One region of the Thermopolyspora flexuosa genome, then DNA from elsewhere that is predicted to be linked to it. Evidence: riboswitches for the same ligand, from Rfam matches in the RefSeq annotation. Region 1 holds a riboswitch; the other holds the start of a gene.

Region 1 (7,449 bases):
AGACGACCGCGCGGCCGTCCGGGTGGCCGGACATCTGCTGCATCAGGTCGACCAGGCCGTCGTCGGGATGGGCGGCCGGCACGTCCGCGGGCGGGCAGGCGATGTCGGCCAGCAGGGTGAGCGGGCGCAGCTCGGTCGGCACCTGGCGGATGCGGTTGAGCGTGACCAGGCCGCGGAAGGCGCCGAACTCGTCGACGAGCGGGTAGGTGGACAGCCGTTCGCGCATCACCACCCGGTTGATGAGCCCGGCGACCGTCTCGCCGGGGGCGGCGGTCACCGGCGAGCGGGACATGACGTCGCCGACGCGGATGCCGTGCAGCGCCGCGCCGAGCCGGGCCTGCTGCTCCTCGGCGCTCGCCGCGTTGACGAGGAACCACCCGATGAGCGCGAGCCACAGCCCCTGGAACCCCGGGCCGGTGAAGACGAGCAGGAACCCGAGCACGATGAGCGCGTAGCCGAAGGTACGGCCGGCGTTCGCCGCGGTGATTGCGGCCCGCACCCGGTCGCCCCACCGCGCCCACAGCACCGCGCGCAGCACCCGGCCGCCGTCGAGCGGCGCGGCCGGGATGAGGTTGAACAGCGCGAGCAGCACGTTGACGATGCCCAGGTAGGCGAACACGCCGACCAGCAGCGGAGCGGCGCCGGCCGCCGCGAGCAGCCACGCCACCAGCCCGAACACCGCGGCCGCGGCGAGGCTCGTGGCCGGGCCGACCGCGGCGATCCGCAGGTCGGCCCGCGGGGTGCGCGCCTCGCCGGTGAGCTGGGCCACCCCGCCGAGCAGCCACAGCGTGATGCCGGACACGCCGATGCCGTAGTGCCGGGCGACGAGCGCGTGCGCCAGCTCGTGGGCGAGCAGCGAGGCGAGGAACAGCAGGGCGGTCACCGCCGCGGCGAGCAGGTAGACCGCGAGCGGCAGCCCGGGGTACTCGATCGGGAAGCGCCCGAAGCCCAGGCCGATGACGAGGATCGCCACGATGACGACGACGCTGAGGTTGAGGCCGACGGGTACCCCGCCGATACGGCCCAGGTTGATCGACGCGCGCATCCCGCCTCCCGCAGGTCGAGGTATGGCCTACGCCTACCCGCGCAGCGGCGAGGATCACGCGCGCCGATCGACGGCCCCGGCCGCGCGGCCGCACGGCCGGCGCGGTGGGCCGTGCCGTACCGCCGGGGCGCGTCCCCGATCGATCTCGCGCCTTTCGGGTACGGGGCACTCACTATGTGGATCCAGGCCGTCCGGACCGTCCTTCCCGACCACCGCTACCGGCAGGAGCGGATCACCGAGGCCGTGCAGGCCCTGCTGCCCGCCGACCCGGAGGCGCTGCGCCGCTTCCACACGGCCACCGGCGTGACCGGCCGGAACCTCGCGCTCCCGCTGGAGCGGTACGGCCGGCTCGGCGGGTTCGGCGAGGCGAACGACGCCTACATCGACGTGGCGCTCGAGCTGGGGGAGCGGGCCGTCAAGGCGGCGCTCGAGGAGGCGGGCCTCGCCCCCGGTGAGGTGGACGTCATCGTGTTCTGCTCGTCGACCGGGGTGGCCACGCCGTCGCTCGACTCCCGGCTCGCCCAGCGCGCCGGGCTGCGCCCCGACGTCAAGCGGCTGCCGCTGTTCGGGCTCGGCTGCGCGGGCGGCGCGGCCGGGCTCGCCCGGCTCCACGACTACCTGCGCGGCTGGCCGGACCAGGCCGGGCTGCTGGTGTGCGTGGAGCTGTGCTCGCTGACCGTGCAGCGCGACGACGGCTCGACGGCGAACCTGATCGCCAGCGGCCTGTTCGGGGACGGCGCCGCCGCCGTCGCCGCCGTGGGGGAGGAGCGGCGCGGCCACGGCCCCGGGCCGCGCGTGGTGGCGACGAAGAGCCGCCTCTACCCGGGCACCCGGCACGTGATGGGCTGGCAGGTCGGCGAGTACGGGCTACGGCTCGTGCTCTCCCCCGACCTGGTGGACCTGGTGGAGGCGCGGCTCGCCGGGGACGTGGCCGCGTTCCTCGCCGAGCACGGCCTGCGGGTCGGCGAGGTGCGCTCGTGGATCTGCCACCCGGGCGGCCCGCGCGTGATCGAGACGATCTCCCGGGTGCTCGGCCTGCCGGAGGACGCCCTGGAGATCACCTGGCGCTCGCTGCGCGACGTCGGCAACCTGTCGTCGGTCTCGGTGCTCAACGTGCTGCAGCGGACGATCGCCCACCGCCGCCCGCCGCCCGGCGAGCCCGCCGTACTCCTCGCCCTCGGTCCCGGTTTCGCCGCCGAACTCGTCCTGCTCCGCTGGTGATCGCCTACCTGCTGCTCGTCGCGCTCGTCGCCGCCGAACGGCTCGCCGAGCTGGCGGTGACGCGCGCCAACCTCGCCTGGGCACGGCGGCACGGCGGCGTGGAGTACGGCCGCGGCCACTATCCCTGGATGGTCCTCGCGCACGCGGGCCTGCTCGTGGCCGCCCCGCTCGAGGTGTGGCTGCTCCACCGCCCGTTCATCCCGGCGCTGGGCTGGCCGATGCTCGCCGTGGTGCTCGCCGCCCAGGCGCTGCGCTGGTGGTGCGTGGCCACGCTGGGCCGCAGGTGGAACACCCGCGTGGTGGTGATCCCAGGCCTCCCCCTGGTACGGCACGGCCCCTACCGGTGGCTGCGCCACCCCAACTACCTGGCGGTGGCCGCCGAGGGCGTCGCGCTGCCGCTGGTCCACTCGGCCTGGCTCACCGCGATCGGGTTCACCGTGGCGAACGCCGTACTGCTGTGGGTGCGGATCCGTGTCGAGGACCGGGCGCTCGGCCGCCGGCCCGCCGCGCCGTGACGCCGCCGCGCCGCGCGGCGGGCCGGAGAGCCGTCGCGCGCCCCGGCGGCCGCCGGCCCCCGCATGCGGCGGCCCGGGCGCCGGGCCTCAGGTGTCGATCGGCGACATGTCGCCGTACCGGTCGCCCACCACCGCGCCGCGCGGCACGGCCTGCTCCAGCGCGGCGAGGTCCTCCTCGGTGAGCGTGATGCTCGCGGCGGCGACGTTCTCCTCCAGGTACGTCACCCGCTTGGTGCCGGGGATCGGCACGATGTCGTCCCCCTGGGCGAGCACCCAGGCGAGCGCGAGCTGCCCGGGCGTGACCCCCTTCGCCTCGGCCAGCTCGCGCACCTTGGCGACGAGCGCGAGGTTGGCGTCGAGCGCCTCGCCCTGGAAGCGGGGGAAGAAGGAGGTGCGGCGCACGTCGTCCGGCGGGAGCCTGTCCACCTCGAGCCGCCCGGTGAGCAGGCCGCGGCCGAGCGGCGAGTACGGGACCAGGCCGATGCCGAGTTCCCGGAGCGTCGGCAGGATCTCGTCCTCCAGGTCCCGGGTGAACAGCGAGTACTCGGTCTGCAGCGCGGTGATCGGGTGTACCGCGTGGGCGCGGCGGATGGTCGCCGCCGACGCCTCGGACAGCCCGATGTGCCGCACCTTGCCCGCCTGGACGAGCTCGGCCATCGCGCCCACGGTCTCCTCGATCGGGACCGTCTTGTCCACCCGGTGCTGGTAGTAGAGGTCGATGTGGTCCACCCCGAGCCGCTGCAGCGAGGCGTCGCAGGCGGCGCGCACGTACTCGGGGTGGCCGTCGATGACCACGCTGCCGTCGGGCCGCTGCACCCGGCCGAACTTGGTGGCGAGCACCACCTCGTCCCGCCGCCCGGCGATCGCCTTGCCGACCAGCCGCTCGTTGGTGAACGGGCCGTAGCTGTCGGCCGTGTCGAGGAACGTGACCCCGAGATCGAGCGCCCGGTGGATCACGGCGATCGCCGTGTCCTCGTCGGCGGCCCCGTAGAACGCGGACATCCCCATGCAGCCGAGCCCGAGCGTGGACACGGTCAGCGGGGACGCCTTCCCCAAGGTTCTGGTGCCGATGTTCAGGTCCGTCATGCCCCCGGATTGAAGCCGTTAGAGCGCGCTCGAAGTCAAGCGGCCGAGGGGGCGGCAGCACTCCTCGTAGAACTCGATCTTGTAGTCGATCGCCTTGAGGTGCTCCTCGATCACGGTGAGCCGCTCGATCACCCGCCGCCGGTGGGCGCGCAGCAGCTCCAGCCGCTCCCGCCGGGTGGCGTCACCGGCCCGGGCCAGCTCGGCGTACCGCCGTACCTCCCGGATCGGCATGCCGGTGGCGCGCAGGCGGGTGATGAGCCGGATCCAGGTGATGTCGTCCTCGTGGTAGAGCCGGCGCCCCGTGGACGACCGGTCCACCTCGCGCAGCAGCAGTCCCTCGCGCTCGTAGTACCGCAGGGTGTGCGGGGTGAGTCCGGTGCGCTTCGCCACCTCCGCGATCGTCATGCACGTGCTCATGCGCGCAGTCTCACACCCGCGGCGTACGGGCCGTCAATCCCGGGCCGTCAACGCGGGGTTTCCGGTACGGCGGGCCACGCCGCAGGCCGGGCCGTACCGGCGGCGTGACCCTGCGGCGGGTCAGCCCTCGCGGGGCAGCCCGGGCGGGTTGACCAGGGACTCGGGCACCGCCTCCTTCTCCAGGCCCCAGCGGGCGAGCACCTGCCGATATTTGCCGTTTTTGATCACGACGTTGATCGCGTCCCGGACCGGCTCGGCGAGCCCGTTGCCCTTCCTCGTCATCGCCGCGATGAGGCCCTGCCGACTGGCGCCGCCGCCCGAGTAGGTGCCGACGATCTTGGTGTCGCCGCTCACCGCGGAGTGGTACGCGGCGGTCGGGTACGGCCCGAAGTACGCCTGGATGCGGCCGGACTTCAGCGCCAGGTAGGTGTCGGCGGCCTGCTGGTAGTACTGCACCTCGACCGGCTTGAGCCCGGCCTCCCGGTTCTGCCGGTCCCAGTCGAGCAGGATCTTCTCCTGGTTCGTGCCCGACCCCAGCGGTACGGCGGTGGGCGGGCGGTACGGCGAAGCGGCCGGGGCGGGGCGGCCGCCGCGGCGCGGTGGGATCGGCACCGGTCGGTGCGGTGCGATCGGTGAGGACGGCGCCGTGAAGTCGGCACCGTGAGGTCGGGGCCGCGGGATCAGCGGGTCAGCCGAGACACAGGGACGACCCGATGCGGCAGAGGTCGATGTGCCCCCGCCGGGTCAGCAGGGCCTGCGTGCGCATGTTCTCACTCCAGCACGAGGGGATTTTCCCGTCAAGTCCTACTTGTTTAGAGGGTTATTCGTGGATACCTGTTGCGCGAGTCGGGATTGATCGGGTTATAGTTCCGAACGAGGTCACGAGAGCCAGCGCTAAGCCCCGGCTTGCTGGCCGGCAACCCTCCGTCCTGCGGCGGGGTGCCCCGGGTGAAGACCTGGCCCGGCGCGAGGTGCGTCGGGCAAGCGCGGGCCCCCCGAACGACGGGGGCCGATGGCCCCTGGGGGTGTGACGTGTCCATTCTGACCATTCTCGACGCTGCCAACACCGCTGCCACCGTCGACGCCGCCACCGATGCGGTCGCCGCGGCTGCGCCGGCCGCTACGCCGGCCGGCGTTCCGGCCGACGCCTCGACCGGCGCCGCCGAGTGTCCGCTGCCCGCCGTGGTCGGATCCGACCTGCTCGTCCCGCTCGCCGACGGGCGGCAGGTGCCGTACGCGAACCTCGACTACGCCGCGAGCGCGCCGTGTCTGGAGCCGGTGCGCGCGGCCGTCGCCGAGGCGCTGCCGGCCTACTCCAGCGTGCACCGCGGCGCCGGGTACGCCTCCCGGCTCACCACCGCCCGCTACGAGCGGGCCCGGCACACGGTACGGGCGTTCGCGGGCGCGCGGCCCGGCGACGCCGTGGTGTTCACCCGCAACACCACCGACGCGATGAACCTGCTCGCCCGGTGCCTGCCCGAGGGCACCACGGTGGTGGTGTTCGACAGCGAGCACCACGCCTCGCTGCTGCCGTGGCCGCGCGCGGTGCGCCTCGCGCCGCCCGCCTCCCCGGGCGAGGCGGTGCGCGCCGCCGACGAGGCCCTGGCCGCGATCGACGGCCCCAAGCTGCTCGTGGTCACCGCCGCCTCGAACGTCACCGGCGAGCTGTGGCCGATCGCCGCGCTCGCGCACGTCGCGCACGAGCGCGGCGCCCGGATCGCGGTGGACGCCGCGCAGTACGCCCCGCACCGGCGGCTCGCGGTGGCCGCGCTCGACCTGGACTACGTGGCGTTCTCCGGCCACAAGCTGTACGCGCCGTTCGGCGCGGGCGCGCTGGTCGGGCGGCCGGACTGGCTCGCGCAGGCCGAGCCGTACCTGCGCGGCGGCGGGGCCACCCGGAACGTCGCCGACGAGGTGGAGTGGAGCACCGACCCCGAGCAGCGGCACGAGGCGGGCACGCCGAACGTGCTCGGCGCGATCGCGCTCGCCGCCGCGTGCGAGGCGCTGACCGCCACCGGCTGGACCCCGATCGTGCGGCACGAGGAGCGGCTCACCGCCCGGCTGCGCGCCGGCCTGCCCGAGGGGGTGCGGGAGCTGGCGCTGTGGGGGCCGGACCACCCCCGCATCGGCGTGGTGTCGTTCACCGTGGCCGGGCACCCCGCCCGCGAGGTGGCCGAGATCCTCAGCACCGAGTACGGCATCGGCGTGCGCGACGGCCGGTTCTGCGCCCACCCGTTCGTGCGCGCGCTGCTCGGCGAGGAGGGCGACTGCGCGGACGGGACCGGCGCCGCGGTCCGCGCCTCGATCGGCATCGGCACCACCGAGGAGCACATCGACCGGCTCGTCGCGGCGCTCCACGACATCGTGCGCCGCTGACGCCGCCCCGGCCCGGCCGCGCTCCGGTACGGCGGGCGCGGCCGGAAATGCCATCGAGGAATTGGACAAAAGATAATGAAGGGGCGAGCAGGGCGAATTCGGCGAGCGGTGTGACGAGGATCGCCTTGACCGAATTCCGTCAGGCGTTGACAAGAATCCAGGTATTTCCTACTGTTTAAATGGGTTAGCTTGTCAGGCGCTCGCACGCCACACGGAAGGCGAGGTGGTCATGATCCTCCCCACCACCGGGCGTAGGGGCGCACCCGTCTCCCCGTTCCTCGTCGCCCGGCTGCACATCGACCTGTGTCGCGTGCTCAGCGCACGGTGTCCCCGCTCCCTCGCTCGCTGACCCTGCCGGAATTTCCGCATTTCACCGAGGGAGCACCATGCCCGAAATCACCATCGACATCGCGCCCGACACGAGATCCGACACCGCTTTCCCGTCGCCGTCACTCCCGGAACCGCCGCACTCCGGCGGCGCCGCCCTCACCGACCTGCCCGACCCGTACCCGCCGGTGGACGGCCCGGAGGCGCACCGGGTCGCGGTGATCCGGGCGCTCGCCCTGCACGGCGGCGTGCCGGTCTCCCGGCTGTTCCCGGCCCGGCTGCACCGGGAGATCGCCGAGCTCGACGCCGTGATCGACGAGTACGTCGCCGGCACCATCCGCCGGGTCGCCGCGGCGGCCACGCAGGAGGAGTACACCGCCGAGCGGCGGCGGCTCACCGCCGTGTTCCACGAGTTCGACGGGCGGCTCGCCCGCACCCGGTTCCTGCTCGGCCCGCGGATCA
Region 2 (7,449 bases), on a different contig from region 1:
ACCGGTGAGGGTGGCGATGTCGCCGAGCATGGCCTTGCGGCGGTCGCCGAAGCCCGGGGCCTTGACCGCGACGGACTTGAACAGGCCGCGGATCTTGTTGACGACCAGGGTGGCGAGGGCCTCGCCCTCGACGTCCTCGGCGATGATCAGCAGCGGCTTGCCGGCCTGCACGACCTTGTCGAGCAGCGGCAGCAGGTCCTTGTTCGCCGAGATCTTGCCGTTCACCACGAGGACGTAGGGGTCCTCAAGGACCGCCTCCATGCGCTCGGGGTCCGTCACGAAGTACATCGAGATCAGACCCTTGTCGAAGCGCATACCCTCGGTGAGCTCGAGCTCGAGGCCGAAGGTGTTGCTCTCCTCGACGGTGATGACGCCTTCCTTGCCGACCTTGTCCATCGCCTCGGCGATCATCTCGCCGATCTGGGTGTCGCCGGCGGAGATGGAGGCCGTGGAGGCGATCTGCTCCTTGGTCTCGACGTCCTTGGCGATCTTGGAAAGCTCTTCGCTCACGCGCTCAACGGCGGCCTCGATGCCGCGCTTCAGCGCCATCGGGTTCGCACCGGCGGCAACGTTCCGCAGACCCTCGCGTACCAGGGCCTGGGCGAGCACGGTGGCGGTGGTGGTGCCGTCGCCCGCGACGTCGTCCGTCTTCTTGGCGACCTCCTTCACCAGCTCGGCGCCGATCTTCTCCCAGGGGTCCTCGAGCTCGATCTCCTTGGCGATCGACACGCCGTCGTTGGTGATCGTGGGGGCACCCCACTTCTTCTCCAGCACGACGTTGCGGCCCTTCGGGCCGAGCGTCACCTTCACGGCGTCGGCGAGCTGGTTCATACCGCGCTCGAGACCGCGCCGGGCGTCCTCGTCAAACGCGATCATCTTGGCTGCCATAAGGCTGAGACCTCCCAGACAGAGGGTGGCTTGCAGCGGATCGAGCCGACGCCCGCGACGGCATGGTCCTGCCTCGGCCGCGACCCCACTCGCGCGGTTCGGCAAGGCCCCATCGCCTCGATCCGGTTGTCACTCTCGACAGGAGAGTGCCAACGAACTGTCTAGCACTCTACCCCCGCGAGTGCAAGCGCAAGCCCTGCGACCTGGAGATATGTGCCCGAAAGGCCGCTCAAAAGGGCTCTCAAGCACCTTTGCCCGCACCTTGACGCGACGCCCTGTGACGCACCTGCGGAGGGACCCAAAAGGGCTCGGTCGCCGCCGCGGGACCGAGCCCTTGCCGTGTCGTGAGTTCGCGTCAGAACGGCCGCACCGATTCGGCCTGCGGACCCTTCTGGCCCTGCGTGATCTCGAACTCGACCCGCTGCCCCTGCTCGAGCGACTTGTACCCGTCCATCAGGATCGCGGAGTAATGGACGAAAACATCCTTACCACCGTCTACCGCGATGAAGCCGTAGCCCTTCTCCGCGTTGAACCACTTGACGGTGCCCTGCGCCACTTTCCGACTCCTCTTGCTGGGCCAGAACCTCGCCCATTTCACCGCGAGGCCCATGACCGACGATCCGGGAAGCCGGGGAAACCTCCCGAACGCGTCGATCGCATTCGACGATACCTGTGGCATGCCGTGGGGCAACAGAGTCAACCGCAAAACTCACGCTTGGCGTTCCCGCCCGGCGTACCGATTTGCACCCGGCACACCGGAAACTCTCCGCGAATTCGTATTTTGTATCCCGTTTCGCAAACTTCGGCGGCGATAGCGAGCGTACGCCGTGGGCGAACAAAAGCCGAGACGCCCGCGTTGCGGCGTCCGCACGCGGGCGTCATCCCTCACCGGCCCGGTCCGGCGTCGGTGCGGTTTCGCACGCGCCGGTATCGCCGGCGACACCGAGGTATCGCCACGACGCGTGCCGTACCGACGCCGTCGCCGGGCGTCAGCCGCCGGCCACGGCCGGGATAATCGAGATCAACGATCCGTCGGGCGTCGCGGTGTCGAGGCCGTCGGCGAAACGCACGTCCTCCTCGCCCACATAGACGTTGACAAAACGGCGAATCCTGCCCTGGTCATCCAGAATTCGGGCGCCGATCCCCGGGTAGTCCGCGTCGAGCTTCTGCAGCACCTCGCGAAGCGTGGCGCCCTCGCCCGTGACCTCGGCGGCACCCTGCGTGTAGGTACGGAGAATCGTCGGAATCCGCACTGAGACAGCCATAATTGCAAACCTTTCAGGAATTGTCCGGGAAGGCGGCGCGGTACGCGTCGAGCGACGGGCGGATCGTGGCGGTGGGCCGGGCGCCGGCCGACACCGCGTCGAGCGTCTTGAGGCCGTCCCCGGTGTTGAGCACCACCGTCTCCGCGTCGGGATCGATCCGGCCGTCCGCGACGAGCTTGCGCAGCACGCCCACGGTGACCCCGCCCGCGGTCTCGGCGAAGATGCCCTCGGTGCGGGCGAGCAGGTGCACGGCGTCGACGATCTCCTCGTCGGTCACGTCCTCGACCGCGCCCCCGGTACGGCGGGCGATGTCGAGCACGTACGGCCCGTCGGCCGGGTTGCCGATCGCCAGCGACTTGGCGATCGTGTCCGGCCGCACCGGCCGGACCACGTCGTGGCCGGCCTTGAACGCGGCCGAGACCGGGGCGCAGCCCGCGGCCTGGGCGCCGAAGATCCTGTAGGGCTTCTCCTCGACGAGCCCCAGCTTGATCAGCTCCTGGAAGCCCTTGTCGATCTTGGTGAGCTGGGAGCCGGAGGCCACCGGGATCACCACGTTGTCCGGCAGCCGCCAGCCGAGCTGCTCGGCGATCTCGTAGGCGAGCGTCTTGGAGCCCTCGGCGTAGTAGGGGCGCAGGTTGACGTTGACGAACCCCCACTTCTCGCCGATCGGGTCGCCGATCAGCTCCGAGCAGAACCGGTTGACGTCGTCGTAGGTGCCCTCGATCGCCACCAGCCGCTTGCCGTACACGGAGGCCATCACGATCTTGGCCTCCTCCAGGCCCGCCGGGATGAACACGCAGGCGTCGAGCCCGGCGCGCGCGGCGGCCGCGGTGACGGCGCCGGCGAGGTTGCCGGTCGAGGAGCACGACAGGGTGTGGAACCCGAAGGTGCGGGCCGCCTCGAGCGCGATCGCCACGACCCGGTCCTTGAAGGAGTGCGTCGGGTTGCCCGAGTCGTCCTTCACGTGCAGGCTGCGCAGCCCGAGTTCCTTGGCGAGGTTGTCGGCCTTCACCAGCTTCGTCCAGCCCGGCGCGAGGTTGGGCTTGGTCGCCACGTCGGCCGGCACCGGCAGCAGCGGGGCGTACCGCCAGATGCTGCCCGGCCCGCTCTCGATCCTCGCCCGCAGCGCCTCCCCGACCTGGTCGGCGGCGAGCTCGCGGCCGGTGCTCCAGGGGTAGGCCACCTCGAGTGGCCCGAAACACTCGATACACGCGAAATTGGGCCCCAGATCGTACAGGGCTCCGCATTCGCGACAGGAGAGGCCGACGGCCGGGCCGAAGTCGTAGGACGTGGACGTGGACGTGCTGACGGATTCCGTGCTTGCAAGCGCCATGAAAGCGAGGCCTTTCTCCTCATCTTCACCCACGACCACCTTGGCCGTGGGCCGGAATTGGCACCTGTCCCGGGCGGCCTCGCGATTCGCGAGAAGTGCACCGGGAGGGTTGCCGGGGCTTCATCGGGCCGGTCCCTCCACCCCTCTGGATGAGCGTCTTCAGTTGTACCCGCGGAGACCTCCGCGGAGCGAATCGATCAGGGCGGTCACCCTCGGTGATCGGCGTCACCTGCCGCCCACGATCGGGGGAAACCAGCAATCAACCGGACAACACCACACTGTGCGGCCCAGACCACACCGGTCTCGATAAAGACTGTACAACGGGGTCTCGCCGCGCCGATGGGGTGTCTCACGTGTCGAGATGCGCCGCCGTGCGCCCGCCGGGGTCGATTACACAGTGTGACCGGCCGCGGGCGTGCCCGGCCGCGGCGCGGCCCGGCGCGCGGGCGGCTCAGCCGTACGCCTCGCCGAGCATGGACTGCACGTACTTGCGGGCCTGGTGGATGCGGGACTTGGCGGTGCCGAGCGGGATGCCGAGCTGGTCGGCGACCTCGGCGTAGTCGAGCTGGCAGATGTCCCGTAACACCAGCGCCTGGGCGAGTTCGGGCTTGTCGGCCTCGAGCGCCTCCATCGCGTCGAGCAGGTCGAGCCGGGAGCCCGCGATCACGCTCACCCGGTGCGGGTCCGGCCGCTGCTCGGGCAGCTCCCCGGCCTGCTCGGAGGCCCGGCGCTTGAGGCTGCGGTAGGTGGTGCGGGCGCAGTTCGCGGTCACGATGTGCAGCCAGGTGCTGAACTTCGCCCGGCCCTCGAAGCGCCCGATGTTGCGGGCCACCGCGAGCAGCGCGTCCTGGCTCGCCTCCTCCGCGTCCTGCGGGTACGGCAGCAGCCGCTGACAGTGCCGGAGCACGTCCGGCTCGATGCGGGCGAGCAGTTCGCCGAGCGAACGCTGATCCCCTCGCGCGGCCGCCCGGGCAAGGTGTTCGGTCGTCTCGTCCAGCGCCATCTCGCAGACTCCCATCGGCGTGTGATCGCGCGCCTCGTCGCGCCGTCATCCTATTGGCGCGGGTCGTCTTTGGTTAGCCTGCTTGCTTGGGGAGCCGCCGGCGAGGGGCACGAGCGAGTGGAGCGGACGATGCACAGGACGATGCACACGGTCCTGGTCGCCTCCAACCGGGGGCCGGTTTCGTTCACCCCGTCCGCGGACGGCGGGCTCACCATGCGGCGCGGCGGCGGCGGCCTGGTCTCCGGGCTCTCCCAGCTCGGGGACGACGACCCGCCGCTGTGGATCTGCGCCGCGCTCACCGACGGGGACCGCGGCGCGGCGCGGGCGGCCCCGGGCGGGCGGCTCGACCTCGCCGGGCATCCGACCGGGCCGCTGCGCATGCTCGACATCCCCCCGGCCACGTTCCACCGCGCCTACAACGACGTGGCGAACTCCACGCTGTGGTTCGTCCACCACCTGCTCTACGACACCCCGAACACCCCGTCGTTCGGGGCGCGGTTCCGCCGCGAGTGGGAGTCGTACCAGGACTACAACGCGATGTTCGCCGCGGCGCTCGCCGAGGAGGCCGCGCACGGCGCGCGCGTGCTGGTGCAGGACTACCACCTCACGCTCACCCCGGCGATGCTCCGCGCCCTGCGGCCCGACCTGCGGGTGGCGCACTTCTCCCACACCCCGTGGGCGCCGCCTGAATATTTCACCCTGCTCCCCGACGACGTGGCGTGCGAGGTGCTCGCCGGCATCCTCGGCGCGGACCACGCGGGCTTCCTCACCGCGCGCTGGGCGAACGCGTTCATGGACTGCTGCGAGGCGGTGCTCGGCGCGGACGTGGACCGGGTGGCGCGCACGGTCCGCCACGAGGGCCGCACCACGCGCATCGGCGTGCACCCGCTCGGGGTGGACGGCGGCGCGCTGCTCGCCCGGGCGGGCGAGCCGGACGTCGAGGCGCGGCTGCACGCGATCCGGGAGGCGGTCGGGGACCGGCGGCTGATCGTGCGCGTCGACCGGACCGAGCCGTCGAAGAACATCGTGCGCGGCCTGCTCGCCTACCGGGAGTTCCTGCACGACCACCCGGAGTGGCACGGCCGGGTGGTGCACCTGGCGTTCGCCTACCCCTCGCGGCACGACCTGCCCGAGTACCGCGAGTACACCGCGGCGGTGATGCGCTGCGCCAAGCAGATCGAGGACGAGTACGCCACCGAGGACTGGGAGCCGATCATCCTCGACGTGCACGACGACTATCCGCGGTCGCTCGCCGCGTACCGGCTCGCCGACGTGCTGCTCGTCAACCCGATCCGGGACGGCATGAACCTGGTGGCCAAGGAGGGGCCGATCCTGTCGCCGCGGTGCGTGCTCGTGCTCTCCCGCGAGGCGGGCGCCGCCGCCGAGCTCGGCCCGGACGCGATCATGGTCAACCCGTACGACGTGTCCGGCACGGCCGCGGCGCTGCACGAGGCGCTCGCCATGCCCGAGGACGAGCGGCTCAAGCGCGGCCGCCGGCTCGCCGCGGCCGCCACCGCGCTGCCGCCCCGGCAGTGGCTCGCCGAGCAGCTCGCCGCGCTCGCCTGACGGAGGGCCGTGCCGTACGGCGGCGCGTCAGCGGGCGGCCAGGGCGGCGGCGAGGGCGCGCAGCAGGCCGACGACCCCGGCCGGGCCGTCGACCACGATGTCGGCCTTGTCGCGCAGCGCGGTCACCTCGGCCGAGCCGCTGCACACCGCCACGCCCGGGACCGGGCCGCGGTGCACCGCGTCGAACGCGGCGAGGTCGCCGAGGTCGTCACCGGCGAACAGCACCGAGCGGGCGCCGCGCTCGGCGAGGAACGCCGACAGCGCCACGCCCTTGTCCATGCCCGGCGGGCGCAGCTCGAGCACCATGCGGCCGGGCTCCACGTGCAGGCCGGTCTCCGCGGCGAGCTTCGCCACCGGGTCGGCGAGCGCCTGCAGCGCCCCCTGCGGGTCGGCGCAGCCGCGGGTGTGCAGGGCGAGCGCCCGGCCCTTGTCCTCGATGCGCGCGCCCGGGAAGCCCGCGGCGAGCCCGGGCAGCGCGGCCCGCACCCGGTCGAGGCCGGGCGGCGGGGGCGGCGCGGTGACCTGGCCGTCCTCCCAGCGCTCCACGCCGTACTGGCCGAGCACCACGAGCCCCGGCACGTCGGCGAGCCCCACCTCGCCACCCGGCGGGCGGCCCAGCTCGATCGCCTGCGCGGCGGGACGGCCGGTGACGATCACCACGCCCGCGACCGTGCGGGCGAGCCCGGCGAGCACCGCCGGGGCGTCGGGGTGGATGTACGCCGCGGCCGGGTCGGCCACGATCGGCGAGAGCGTGCCGTCGAAGTCCGAGGCGATCACCGCGCCCGCGGGGTCGGCGAGCAGCGCCTCGAGCGCCGCCCTGCCGGTCGCGGTGCGCACGCCGAACCGTTCCATGTCCGCGCCCATCTCCCTCACCCCCGGATCCCGGGTCGCTGCGGCCGATCCCCTGTCTAACCGGTTTCCCGGATCATTTCCAGGTGCGGTCGCCGTCGGGGGCGGCGCCGAGGCGGCGGGCGGCGCGCTCCCGCTGCCGGGCGGCGCGCAGCCGGCGCAGGCGTTTGACCAGCATGGGGTCGTAGGCCATCGCCTCGGGCCGGTCGATCAGCTCGGCGAGGATCTGGTAGTAGCGGGTGGCGGAGATGTCGAACGTTTCCTTGATCGCCCGTTCCTTCGCGCCCGCGTAGCGGAACCACTGGCGTTCGAAGGTGAGGATGCGCCGCTCGCGGTCGGAGAGCTCGCGCCCGGCGGGCGTGGGCGGCGTCCGCGGGCCCGGGTCGGCGGCGGCCCTGTCACCGCCGGCCGGTGCGGTGTCCATGCTCTCCTCCTCGGGGTGAGGCGCACGATGGTCACGCCACGGTGGTGATCACACCGTGTGCGGGCGGCCCCAGGCAATGGTAATGGGATCCACGTCCCGGACCCGCCGGCCGACAAACGGT

Evidence for each region. A riboswitch is a leader RNA that binds a small molecule or an ion and turns the genes downstream of it on or off. The one in region 1 is predicted to bind S-adenosylmethionine.
Region 2: another riboswitch for S-adenosylmethionine. It lies ahead of thrC (threonine synthase); the one in region 1 lies ahead of FHX40_RS04030 (aminotransferase class V-fold PLP-dependent enzyme).

The regions. Positions count from the first base shown of each region.
Region 1 covers NZ_VFPQ01000001.1:906,304-913,752, forward strand. The annotation lists gene FHX40_RS04000 (site-2 protease family protein) at 1-1,045, opposite strand, end outside; gene FHX40_RS04005 (type III polyketide synthase) at 1,220-2,266, shown strand; gene FHX40_RS04010 (isoprenylcysteine carboxyl methyltransferase family protein) at 2,263-2,781, shown strand; gene FHX40_RS04015 (aldo/keto reductase) at 2,869-3,867, opposite strand; gene FHX40_RS04020 (MerR family transcriptional regulator) at 3,886-4,284, opposite strand; gene FHX40_RS04025 (type 2 periplasmic-binding domain-containing protein) at 4,405-4,896, opposite strand; SAM riboswitch class IV at 5,162-5,277, shown strand; gene FHX40_RS04030 (aminotransferase class V-fold PLP-dependent enzyme) at 5,458-6,660, shown strand; gene FHX40_RS04035 (glutathione S-transferase C-terminal domain-containing protein) at 7,047-7,449, shown strand, end outside.
Region 2 covers NZ_VFPQ01000003.1:18,878-26,326, reverse strand. The annotation lists gene groL (chaperonin GroEL) at 1-888, opposite strand, end outside; gene FHX40_RS24780 (cold-shock protein) at 1,244-1,444, opposite strand; gene FHX40_RS24775 (MoaD/ThiS family protein) at 1,878-2,153, opposite strand; gene thrC (threonine synthase) at 2,167-3,486, opposite strand; SAM riboswitch class I at 3,503-3,642, opposite strand; gene FHX40_RS24765 (RNA polymerase sigma factor) at 3,938-4,489, opposite strand; gene FHX40_RS24760 (alpha,alpha-trehalose-phosphate synthase (UDP-forming)) at 4,631-6,055, shown strand; gene otsB (trehalose-phosphatase) at 6,083-6,919, opposite strand; gene FHX40_RS24750 (DUF3263 domain-containing protein) at 6,981-7,328, opposite strand.